Regions from separate parts of the Oceanobacter sp. 5_MG-2023 genome, predicted to be linked through region 4. Evidence: predicted binding sites of a transcription regulator. Region 4 holds the regulator's gene; each other region holds the start of a gene.
What was found. Region 4 encodes FNR, which switches genes on or off when oxygen is low (the NO sensors DNR and NnrR bind a similar motif). Its sites were predicted from a motif close to TTGATNTANATCAA; they were not measured.
Positions count from the first base shown of each region.

Region 1 (3,101 bases), on a different contig from region 4:
TCACACCACTCATACCGGTTTTATCTGAATTCATGTTATTCTCCTGACCAACCTGTGGCTGTATTGTTAAAAATTCTTCAGCTGTATCAAGTTGAGAACAACATCAAAAACAGACGCTGATGCCACAGCATCCGACCAGACAAGTCCCACACCGCCCAGAGACATTCCTGTTGACAGTATGAGTACCAAAAAAAAGCCAAAAGCCGCCAGCTCGACCATCGCCTTGAACAAACGGGCTCGCCATGACTATTTCCTTGAAGACAAGCAAGAAGCTGGAGTGATGCTCAGCGGCTGGGAAGTCAAAGCACTGCGAGAAGGCAAGTGCCAGCTACTGGATTCATACGTCACCTTCCACAAAGGCGAAGTGTGGCTCACCGGCGCACTGATTACGCCGCTGAACCAGGCATCCAGCCACATCATTGCGGAACCCAGACGAGAGCGCAAACTGCTGCTCCACGCCCGAGAAATCGAACGGCTGGAGCAAAAAGTACTGGCCAAAGGCTATACCTGCGTCTGCACCGCCCTTTACTGGAAAGGCCATCGCGTCAAGGCCGAAATCGCCCTGGCCAAAGGCAAACAGTCCCACGACAAACGCGCCGCCAGCAAGGACCGCGACTGGGCCAAACAAAAAGAACGCATCATGAAACACTCGGTACGCTGATTTATCCTGTTTTCCAGGTACTGGTTCGATAGGTACTTGGCAAAACCCTCGGATAGACGTATAGTTCCGCTCTGGCTACGCGAAATACTGCGTTGCCACAACAGTCAGAACATTACCCGCAAGGGAACCTGGCCGATAAAAAAGCCTCTAAGTTTCTGACTGGACAGAAGGGCTGTTGCCCTGGGCTCACAAGCCTGAACAACACCGATTTTGGGGATGATCCGGATTCGACGTTGATTACAAAGCTAGTGGTGCATGCCGAGAGGGTAAGACGATCTCGTAAATCAAACGTTTTACATTTATATAGTCGCAAACGACGAAAACTACGCACTAGCTGCTTAATTGCAGCTTACCTCTGAACCCCGGTGCCTATAACAGGGGGACGAGGGCTAAGCCCTATAGGATCGCTTGGATGCTTCGCTCGGAGTTGAAGAGTTAAAACCAATCGAGCTCGTTCTGAACGCCCTGCCCCTCGGGCCGTGACGAACTAAATGAATAGAGACGGCTAAGCATGTAGATCTCCTAGTGGAGGATTGGCGGACGCGGGTTCAACTCCCGCCATCTCCACCAAATACGAAACCCCAACTGTTATCAGTTGGGGTTTTTTATTGCCTGTACCCCACGCTACAGGTCCCATATGGAAGGCCCAGAGCCTTTACGATAAAGAATGACCACTGCCAAACACCTTATTCAGAGCTAAGCAGTTTGCACAAAATATAACCCCTACGGAAAGAGTTTGTGTGGATCAGCCAACCAGAAAAAGGCAATACAAGCCCAAGCATCAGATCTCCGGCTCATGCTTGTGATTTCACGATTGCAATAGCCTTCCACGCAGCATAGCCATTGTCTTTGAATCTGACCTGTATCAAGACTGCCTTACTGGCCGGCGTTATTCTGAATGCAGTCACCAAGGAGATTTACATGCCGATAGAAGCCCATGACCTGCACCACGATTTTCCAGAGTTGAGTGAACAGATTCGTGATTTGAAGATGAATGACCGTCATTTCGCCAAGCTGTTCGAAGAATACGATGTGCTGGACAAGGAAATACGCCATATAGAAGAACAAAAAGAAGCTGCTTCTGATGAACGTCTTGAAACGCTGAAGGTGCGTCGTGTTGCACTGAAAGATGAGCTTTACACCATGCTGAATCAGGCCGTTGATAACGCCTGATAGTGCTGGCCCGCTCCCCGACTCTGACTGACGTATCTCTCAGTCTCCGACTAACGCCTCGCTCTTGCGGGGCGTTTTTGATGGTAACCCCAAACCAGATCCAAAATACCGGATGGCAGGCTTTTGCTGATACCTGTAGCTGCGCGCTTTATAAATAACGCCCAAATGCACTTTAACTTAACAAGCCGTCTCTCCGCCAGCATCGCAGCCTGACGGCTTGCCTGCATGATGGTCCGATGCATCCGGTTCCTCTTGAATGGGAGTGTCGGAAGTGTCCGGTTGTCGGGCAAGCGCTTTCAGGCGTTTGCGCGCCGCTCGCCGTGCAGCAAAGAAAGCCGACAACATCTGGCCACACTCTGCCGCCATCACACCACTCTCAATCTGGAAGGTATGGTTAAAGACAGGATTAGCGGCTAACGGTATGGCGCTGTGAACTGCACCGGATTTCGGTTCAGATGCCCCATACACCAGACGTTCGATACGACTGTGAACCAACAAGCCATAACACATGGTACAGGGTTCCAGGGTAACGTACAGGCAAGCACCACTGAGCCGGTAATTACCAATGGTGGCGGCAGCTTCGCGTATTGCCAGCATTTCGGCATGGGCACTGGGGTCAAGATCGGTAATCTGGCGATTACGTCCACGACCAATCACCTGACCATGCAGCACAACCACGGCACCGACCGGTACTTCACCATCGTCAGCAGCGGTTTGCGCCAAGGCCAGCGCCAGGGTCATGGCTTCTTCATCACTGCTGATCAGCGATTGTGATGACATCGGCCTATGACTCACTGATTTTGCCTGCGGCTGTTATTTCTCTCACGACGGTTATTAAACCCATGGTTTGGCGTCTGTACTGTTAAAACAGGCAGCATGATACCCACTGCCTAATCGAAAGCCAGTACCGTTTTGATGCGCCGTTTTTCGTGTTCAATAATCCGCCTCAAGACGGTTTGTGCCAGCAAGCCTGTGATCGCGCCCACCATACCGGCAACCGTTGACAAGATGGCTTTGGAAATACCAGCCGCCATGGGTTTGGGGCTACCGGCACCGAGTTGCACCATGACATCAAATACTTCAATCATGCCTGTGACCGTCCCCAGTAAACCCAGTAGAGGACAAATAACAATAAACATCCGGATAGTAGTGAATCCTGCATCCAGCCCCATCGTCAAACTGGCCAGCAGTTCCTGATGAATCTGTCGAGAGATCCAGCTGTGTTTACAAGAACGGGAACACCATTCCTGCTGTGCAATGGCGCATC
Region 1 covers NZ_JAUORS010000003.1:142,775-145,875, reverse strand. The annotation lists gene smpB (SsrA-binding protein SmpB) at 179-661, shown strand; RNA gene ssrA (transfer-messenger RNA) at 874-1,231, shown strand; gene Q4551_RS03625 (YdcH family protein) at 1,583-1,834, shown strand; partial or broken gene tadA (tRNA adenosine(34) deaminase TadA) at 2,129-2,614, opposite strand; gene Q4551_RS03615 (MotA/TolQ/ExbB proton channel family protein) at 2,725-3,101, opposite strand, start outside.
Region 1: the regulator FNR is predicted to act here: its motif matches at 1,517-1,530, upstream of Q4551_RS03625 (YdcH family protein).

Region 2 (3,101 bases), on a different contig from region 4:
ACCATCGAGCCAGCAAATGCCGAAGACCCTGCCAGCCTGGTCAAACTGATTGGCAAGCAAGGAGCCGAGTTCTGGCTGGCCCACTATAACTATTACGTGATTACCCGCTATAACCATAGCCGTCTGTATGCCATGGCGGTTTATCAGTTGAGTGAGGCGCTGAAACAGTGAAGACCGGCTTTTGGCTGATCATGGCGCTGCTACTCAGCGCCTGCAGCTCGCGTTACCAGCACAAGGAAGACTTCAGTCCTCCAGAACCACCGGATTTATCCACCATAGAGGAGCCCACCCCCACACGGGAACCACTCAGTGTGACGGGTAACGGCCCAACGTATCAGGTGCTGGGACAACGCTATCAAGTACTGGATCAACCAACGTCATTCCGGCAGACAGGCATCGCCTCCTGGTACGGCATGAAATTCCATGGCCACGCTACCTCCAACGGTGAAATTTACGATGTTTATCAATTTACCGCGGCCCACAAAACCTTGCCGTTACCCAGCTATGTGCGGGTAACCCGTCAAGACAACGGCAAAAGTGTGGTGGTACGGGTCAATGATCGCGGGCCATTTCATGAAGGCCGTATTATTGACCTGTCGTATGCCGCTGCCCACAAAGTGGGCCTGGATGTATCCGGCACCGCCCCGGTCACGGTCGAACTGCTGACCCAGCCTTACCCCGACAAGGTACACTGGATACAGGTGTCAGCCCTGTCCGACCAGTCCAACGCCAGGCGGCAGCAGCAAAGCCTGAGTCAGGCGCTGAAGCCACTGTCGTGGCCTGTGGAGGTACATCAGGGCAATCTGAATGGCAAACCACTCCATAAGGTACGTATCGGCCCGGTACCGGAAGGAGAGCCCTTGCAGGACTTGCTGATCAGGTTGGAAAACCTGCAGATCAACAACCCCGTCATACTCGGTGCTCATCAACTCGACTGAGCACCATTCACATTGCCGTCACGCGCAGCAGATCACAAGCCACAAAAAAAAGGGCCACGACCAAACTGGTCGGGCCCGAGGCAAGGGTACTCAGCGCAGAAAATAATAAAACCGGCTCTTATTCTCCAGAGCCGTGTTTTTTGATGTCCTTACGGATAGCCGCATATACACCTACAAAAAATACGCAGGTCAGTCCGACAATCACTAATCCGGCAAAAACAACTTCGTCCATAAACATAGTGGGATTCCTCACTCTTAGTCGGTCTTGCGTTTGACGTGTTGAGGGCAATGTAACAGTCCACACCTGTGTCAAATTGACTCACATCAAGCCGTTTTTCAGCCGCTCTTTATAACCGTTGCTACGCTTGATATGCATCAAAAGCGACATAAGATCAGTTATTGGCTGGCTTGCTTATTGCGCTGAAACAGGAGGCAGGATTTCAGGGAGACGGTTATTCCGATGATCAGGTCATCACCGGCAGAAACAGGGGCAGGGACGTTATCCGGACGAAGATCCCTGTTTCCCAAAGATCTTATTAGGGTCGAGCAAACCAGCGCCCACAGGCGCTGGCTGCTGAAAAATGACAGGTCTTGCGTGGCATCCTTGCACAAGGTGCTGTCTGTCATGCTTATTGATCGTTATCTTTCTGGATTACCGAACGCCACTGCAAGGTTAATTCAGGTCATCTGCACCAGCAATTCACAGATTTTTCAAAACGAGTTCAATATCGCACCAAAAAACAACACATTGATAACAAACTAATTAGAGATAATTCGCCCCCGATAGACCCGGGTAGACGGCCCGATCCGCTCCCGATCATCAATCATGGCCGTCGCACCGCGGTACGTTCTGTCCATAATCGGCTTGGTTTTTGGTGCCTGGGTCGGCAAAAACATCTCAATCATCTCAAGTAAATCATGGCTCACGCCGCTTTTTACAAGGGTTCTGAGGTCATCTTCCAAGGAAGGCGAATCATAGTGAATTATGCAGCCCTGCTCATCTTTCGCTAATCGCTTTATTTTTTGTAGTAGTGCGATATTGTTGCGGTTGAATTCAACCATGTGGTTCCCCCCAAGTTGGTACTAGGGATTTTACTGCAACGCTCATACCATTGTTTTGTATTTTGTTTCGATTTGAACAATCGGCTGATCCAACTCACGATCTATATAACGGCTAAACTGACCAGCCACACACTCCCAGCTTAGCTGTTCTGCCGTCACTCGTGCCGCCTTGCCCTGCTCAACCAGATCACTCTCCAATAATGCCTCGGCGGCAGAGACAAACATCCGCTCGGCAATATCCGGCTTCTCTTCAACCGGAGCCAACGAACCGTTAACACCGGACTGAATATGCATATGGGCAGCTGCCATATCAAATGCAGCCACTGGCAAGCCACTGGCCATGGCCTCCAGCGTTACCAGACCAAACGTCTCCGTGACACTGGGAAAGACAAACAGATCAGCGGAAGCAAAATGCCGGGCCAGTGCCTCGCCCGTTTGCACGCCGGCAAAAATCACATCGGGATGGCTGGCCTGAATATCACCACGCATCGGGCCATCCCCCACCATCACCAGTTTCAGATCTGGTCGGGTCACCCGTAACTGGTCATAAGCCGCAATGGCGAGCGGGATATTTTTCTCTGCCGCAATACGTCCGACATACAGCATCACCCGGTCACTGTCCTTGACCTGCCAGGACTGCCTGAGACTGATACTACGCCGCCGCGGATGGAACAGATGACAATTGACCCCGTGAGGCAATACCTGAACGTTATGAAAGCTGGATTTACATAAAAACCCGGCGACTTCTTCGGAAGGAACCAGGGTTCCGGCGGTACGGTTATGGAAGCGGCGCAGCCAGTTCAGCGTCAGGGTTCGAATCCAGCCCAAGCCATAATAACTACTGTAACGATGAAAGTTGGTATGAAACGCACTCAACACCGGAATGCCGCGCTCGGTGGCCAAATTCAATGCCGAGTTGCCCAGCGGGCCTTCGGTGGCAATAAAGACAAATTCCGGCTGAAAGCGATCCCAGGCCGCCCGAATATCTCCCCGGGCTGGCCAGCCAATCTGTAAATCCGGGTACATTGGAATGGTCAAACCACGGCACCAGACTTCTTCCACTTCTGGACGCCATGTCGAGCGCGGCCGAGTACGAATCAG
Region 2 covers NZ_JAUORS010000006.1:109,857-112,957, forward strand. The annotation lists gene mltB (lytic murein transglycosylase B) at 1-171, shown strand, start outside; gene Q4551_RS05960 (septal ring lytic transglycosylase RlpA family protein) at 168-938, shown strand; gene ccoM (cytochrome c oxidase subunit CcoM) at 1,057-1,176, opposite strand; gene Q4551_RS05970 (hypothetical protein) at 1,698-2,000, opposite strand; gene Q4551_RS05975 (glycosyltransferase family 1 protein) at 2,043-3,101, opposite strand, start outside.
Region 2: the regulator FNR is predicted to act here: its motif matches at 1,304-1,317, upstream of ccoM (cytochrome c oxidase subunit CcoM).

Region 3 (3,101 bases), on a different contig from region 4:
ATGCCGCGGCTGCGCAACATGCTGTCGAGAGCGGTATTAAAGAAGCCGCTGTAACGTGGTTTGGGTATCACCAGATCGCCGGGCAGAGGCTTGAGTTCATCCACCAGATCGTAATCCCAGGTGCCCTTGGCCAGCAACGTGCCCATCAGTTCCGGGTTCTTGCGGATCGCTTTCAGAGCGTTGGACTTGTGCCAGTTAGGCGAGCCAGGGCCGCCGGCTTCGGTGTATTCCGCATCCCAGCCGTTCTGGAAGAACACCACTTGCACACCCGCCGCACGGGCGGCCTTGATGGCTTTGGTGATGGATTCAATCACCGGCCCGGTGGTCGACACATCAAAACCGGCCAGGTCGAGATAACCGCCCTTGGTGGAATAGGCGTTCTGCATATCGACCACAATCAGCGCCGTTTCTTTGACGTTGATTGCCAACGATTCCGGGCTGGCGGGCAGCACCATGCTGACATCACCTTGCTGGTCGGGGGCATAACCCACAACCGGATTATCAATACTGCTCATGACGCATTCTCCAACATATCCACAACGTGTTTGCGGCTTTTCATTAATGGCTGAATCTTCTGGCCAAAATCTTCGATGCCCTGAACAAAATCATCAAACGTCAGCATCACACCACTGGTGGCGGGGATTTCAGCAATTTCATCGAGCATGCCGGCGACGGTTGCAAACGAACCCACCAGCGTGCCCATGTTGATATTGACCGCAGACGTCGGGTCGGCCATCTGGCGAATATTGGTATCGCCTTTGGATTTGGTATCGGCGGCCCCTTGCTGACCAAGCCAGGCAACGGCTTCTTCGTCGACACCGTCTTTATAGGATTCCCAACGGGCGCGGGCTTCGTCGTCGGTATCCGCAGCAATCACCATAAACAGCGCCACGGAGGTCACATCCCGGCCACTGTCGGCGGTGGCTTTTTCCAGTCGCTCAACCGTTGGAGCAAAGGCTTTTGGCGTGTTGACCCCTTTACCAAAACAGAAGTTGTAGTCGGCGTATTTGGCGGTAAAGGCCATTCCCGCTTCACTCTGGCCAGCGCAGATAATTTTCATGTCGGCCTGGGGTTTGGGGCTGACGCGGCAGTCGTCCATCTGGAAGTACTCGCCTTTCATATCGCACGTGCCGGTTGTCCACAGGTCGCGCAATACCGTGGCGTATTCACTGAGGTAGTCGTAACGATTGGCGAAGAACTCATCACCAGGCCACAACCCCATTTGCGAGTACTCCGGCTTCTGCCAGCCAGTAACCAGGTTAACGCCAAAGCGGCCGTGGGAAATGGAATCAATCGTTGAGGCCATACGTGCCACAATGGCTGGCGGAATGGTCAGGGTTGCGGCGGTAGCAAACAGCTGGATCTTGTCGGTCACGGCAGCCAGACCGGCCATCAGCGTGAACGATTCCATGTTGTGTTCCCAGAATTCGGTCTCGCCACCGAAGCCGCGCAACTTGATCATCGACAGAGCAAATTCAAAGCCATAATGCTCGGCGCGCTGGACGATGGTCTTGTTCAGGTCAAACGTTGGCATGTACTGCGGAGCGTTCTTGGAGATCAGCCAACCGTTGTTGCCGATAGGTATGAAGATGCCTACATTCATTGCTCTGCCCTCAGGGTTTGGTAATAGATTTGCCTTGGCGCCTGTTATGTTGCTTTGCGGCTTGGCTGTAATAAGACCAAAGCATCAAGTGTGCCATTTTGATATTGTTGATATATATCAATTACTTAGTTATTTTTTGTGTTTTAGTTCAGACCAAATAGTCTGATTTAGAGCACTTGGTTTGTGCGCTCCGGTCCGAATTGGGGCACAAATCAAGCGCTTGAGCTGCAGGCAGCACAATGGGGTAGAATGCGGCAACCAAGGAACAAACGGTAAGCAGAGTGAACAAGCAGATACAGCGGACGGCAACGCCCGCAAAGAAGCCGAAAGCCCGTAGCCGGGTCCCGAGTGAAGCAACCTTGAGCAGGCGCAAACGCCTGATGGAAACCAAACGAGCCGCTATTATGGACGCTGCTCTGGATGTGTTTTCACGCTATGGCCTGCACGGTACCAGCCTCGATAAAGTGGCCAGCCAGGCCGATGTATCCAAAACCAACCTACTGTATTACTTCGCCTCCAAAGAAGATCTGTACCTGAATGTATTGCGTCAGTTGATGGATATCTGGTTGCGGCCCTTGCAGGAGTTCCACATCGAACAGGACCCGGTGGAAGCCATTGGCGCCTATCTTCAGGTCAAGCTGGAGCTGTCACGGGATCATCCGGCAGAGTCCCGCCTGTTTTGTCTGGAAATGATTCAAGGTGCCCCTCTATTGCTGAATGAGCTGAGCTCTTCCCTGCGGGACACCGTCGAATCCCGGGTCGCGGTGATTAATGCCTGGATAGAAGCGGGCAAACTGGCCCCGATAGAACCGCATCATCTGATTTTTTCCCTGTGGGCAACCACACAGCATTACGCCGACTTCCGCGTACAGGTAGAAGCCGTGGCGGGTCACACCCTGGATGATCCCGACTTTTTTGCGGAAACCCTCGCCAATCTCAAAATGCTGGTGCTGCAAGGGATCTGTCCACGCCCCTGAGACCAGCCAAGATCCCGCTGTCTCCTTTTATCCTTGCCCTGTCCAATCACGGTGCAGAGTCTGACCCAAAACCCATATGGGTCAGACAGCATGCCGTCACTGCGCTTCTGCCTTGGCTGTTTTTCCTTATTGCCTAATGGATAACTTTTTATAAATCAATGATATGGATCAAAGTGGCAACTGTGTCTTGCTGGTTATTTTCATGGCCGTTTGTGCTGCCAATTCCAAGGCATCCATGCCCATAATACCGGTGTCACAATGCCTTTCTATTATTCCCATTGGCTGTTTTTTACCCATTAACCTTTATTTTTAAAGGGTTATTTATCCCGATCTTCTGAACTCCTGCCAAAGTCACGATTATCTCGCCCTGTTTTCGGGCCTCCCGCACAAACCGAGTGCTCTAATTCAGACCATTTGATAAAAACTAAGTATCAAAAAAGACATAAATCATTGTTATCTAACATAAATTTCTTGTTGGCATAGTTGCTGCTTTTGTTTCTTTGTTCGGAAACGGTGGGCGA
Region 3 covers NZ_JAUORS010000029.1:23,272-26,372, forward strand. The annotation lists gene rutB (pyrimidine utilization protein B) at 1-515, opposite strand, end outside; gene rutA (pyrimidine utilization protein A) at 512-1,603, opposite strand; gene rutR (HTH-type transcriptional regulator RutR) at 1,885-2,580, shown strand.
Region 3: the regulator FNR is predicted to act here: its motif matches at 1,711-1,724, upstream of rutA (pyrimidine utilization protein A).

Region 4 (3,101 bases):
GCACCCGGCGGTCAATCTCTCGCAGCCGTTTTTTGTTGTACTGATAGTCGGCATTTTCAGAACGGTCGCCCAGACTCGCTGCCCAGGTCACTTTTTTGGTGACTTCCGGGCGTTCAGTTCGCCAGAGATAATCCAGCTCCTGCTCCAGCTCTGCATACCCCTCAGGGGTGATGATATTGGTATCCATGGTTCTCCCTTGAAGGTTGGGTGCACTGTCTGGTGAGGAGCTGCCCAGGGGCCGGGACGCGCCTTTAATCGATGGTGACGATATCGAGCCGGGTGGCCAGGTGCGTCTGGTCTTGTTGTTGTTGCAAATTGACAAAATCAAACAGATTGAGATCGCCGAGCTGGGAGGGGGCGATATTGCAGATGGCAGCAAAGATATTCTCGCTGCGGCCTGGTTGTATCCTTTCCCATTCGGTCAGCATATTCTTGATGTTCTGGCGCTGCATGTTGTCCTGGGAGCCACACAGGTTACAAGGGATGATTGGGAACTCCATGGCGGTTGAATAAGCCTGGATGTCTTTTTCCTTGCAGTAGGCCAGCGGGCGGATCAGAACGTGCTTTTTATCGTCGCTGAGCAGCTTGGGTGGCATGGCTTTGAGTTTGCCGCCGTAAAACATGTTCAGGAATAAGGTTTCAATGATGTCGTCGCGATGATGGCCCAGGGCGATTTTATTGGCACCAATTTTTTCAGCAAAGCCGTAGAGGGTGCCGCGACGCAGGCGGGAGCACAGGCCGCAGGTGGTTTTTCCTTCCGGCACCAGATCCATGACCACGCTGTACGTGTCTTTTTCAACAATATGGTAGGGAATATCCAGCTTGCCCAGATACTCGGGTAACACGTGTTCGGGGAAGCCAGGCTGTTTCTGGTCCATATTGACGGCAATCAGCTCAAAGTTGACCGGGGCGCTTTTTTTCAGGCTGATCAGGATATCGAGCATGGTGTAGGAGTCTTTGCCGCCCGACAGGCATACCATGATCCGGTCACCCTCTTCGATCATGCAATAGTCTTCAATCGCCTTGCCAACGTTTCGGCGCAAACGTTTATGAAGTTTGTTGAATTCGGTGCGTGCTTTGCGATCAATGACATCGGCGGTCATGCTGGAAAACTCCTGAGCATTCTGGGGCGGAACACTGGCTAAAAATCAGGCGGCGAATTCTAGCGAATAGATTGGCTGGCGTCAGTAACTGTTGCCAGCCAATAACAACGCGGTGGCCGGTTAGCGGGTTCAGGGATGAAACTGGGCACAGAAACAAGGATATAAGGGGTTTTTGCCGTTACCGCTGAGAAGGGTAACGGCACGCTGTGCGGGATTATTCCGCTGGCGTTTTCTCGTCACATTCAATTTGTGGGTTCAGTCCGGCCATTTCATACAGGCTGTTCATGTCCAGAACGATGATTTCCTTGCTCTGGGTTTCGATCAGGGCATTTTTCTGGAAACGGGTGAATACCCGACTGATGGTTTCTACCGCGAGGCCAAGGTAGTTGCTGATGTCGACCCGCGACATGGGCAGGCGGAAGTGGGTGGCACTGAAACCGCGTCGAGCGTAACGGTTGGAGATATCCAGCAAAAACGAGGCTACACGTTCTTCGGCGTTCTTTTTGCTCAACAGCAACATCATGTTCTGGTCGTGACGAATTTCGTTGCCCATGGTGCGCATCAACTGTTTGCGCAGGTCGGGGAGTTCGTCGGTCAGGTTTTCCAGCTGATGAACCGGAATTTCACAGACGGTGGTGGTTTCCAGCGCTTTGGCGGTGAGAGGGTAATCACCGGCATCGTAACCGGCCAGACCAATCAGTTCGCTGGCGAGATGAAAGCCAGTGATCTGTTCTTCGCCATTACTGGCCAGGGTGTAGGTTTTCAGGGCACCGGTACGTACCGCAAACACGGACTGGAATTCATCCCCTTGCTGGAATAACAGCTGGCCTTTTTGAATGGGTCGGCCACGGCGAATGATATCGTCCAGTCGCTCCATATCTGTGTCACTGAGCGAGAGTGGCAGACACAGTGCGTTCAGGGAGCAAGTCTGGCAGTGGGGTTGATTACCGCGCAAGGGAGGGTGCGCAGGCTGTGCAGCTTGGTTTGTTTTCATTGAGCTCACCGTGTCGGGTTTTCCGTTATGTAGGGAAGAACCGTGTTCCATTAATTTTCGTATGGTCTTAGCTCGACGAGTGGCTGTCAAGACATTGGTCAAGGTATTGAGTCAAGGTATTGTCAACGGATGATCAGTCGCTGATCAATAACGACCCTGGCTACTATAACCAGATGGCTGCTGCAGTCCAAACGCCGTAACCAATCAGTAACAGTCCGGCAATGATACGGCTAAGGCTGTGACTGAGTAATCGGCTCAGGCTGGTGGCGGCGAGGCCACTGGCGAACAGGGCAGGCAGTGTGCCAAGGCCAAAGCAGAACATGGTCAGTGCCCCTTTGAGGGGATCACCATTGGCGGCGACCCAGCTCAAAGTGCTGTATACCAGTCCGCAAGGGAGCCAGCCCCATAGCAGTCCAAGGCGAAAGCGACTGCTGATCGAATATTGTGTCATCAAGGGGCGGGTAGCAGGCTGCAGCCTTTGCCATAGATATTGGCCAACTTGTTCGATACGGGTGAGCCAGCTTGCCCAGCGGGCAACGTAGAGCCCCATCAGCACCAGCAGTATGGCGGCCAGTGTACGTAATGCCAGCATCAGTACATCATTCAGTTGTTGTAGCCATAAGCCAAGCAGCGAGACGAGCAGGCCGGCAAAGGCGTAACTGGTGATACGACCGCTGTTAAAAGCCAGTGCTGTCAGTAGCGGTTGTTGTTGTGAGCGGGTGCCAATGGCGGCGGCAATGCCGCCACACATTACCAGGCAGTGACTGGAGCCAAACAGGCCCAGCAACAGGGCGGTTAACAGGGAGAGTGGTTCAATCACAATGGGTTTTTATCGGTTGCCGTGGTATGGGGTGCTGGTGTTGTGTCGGTTGCTGTGGGATGGGTGCTTGCGGGATCGTCATCGTCATCAAAGAGAATTCTGTGAGCCGGAGATTCCATATCATCAAACTGGCCGCTGCGCACTGCCCAGAAAAAAATCAGCGTGGCAATGCTGATCAGGACGA
Region 4 covers NZ_JAUORS010000020.1:60,275-63,375, reverse strand. The annotation lists gene greB (transcription elongation factor GreB) at 1-187, opposite strand, end outside; gene ttcA (tRNA 2-thiocytidine(32) synthetase TtcA) at 252-1,103, opposite strand; gene fnr (fumarate/nitrate reduction transcriptional regulator Fnr) at 1,318-2,097, opposite strand; gene Q4551_RS13125 (sulfite exporter TauE/SafE family protein) at 2,261-2,917, opposite strand; gene ccoS (cbb3-type cytochrome oxidase assembly protein CcoS) at 2,914-3,101, opposite strand, start outside.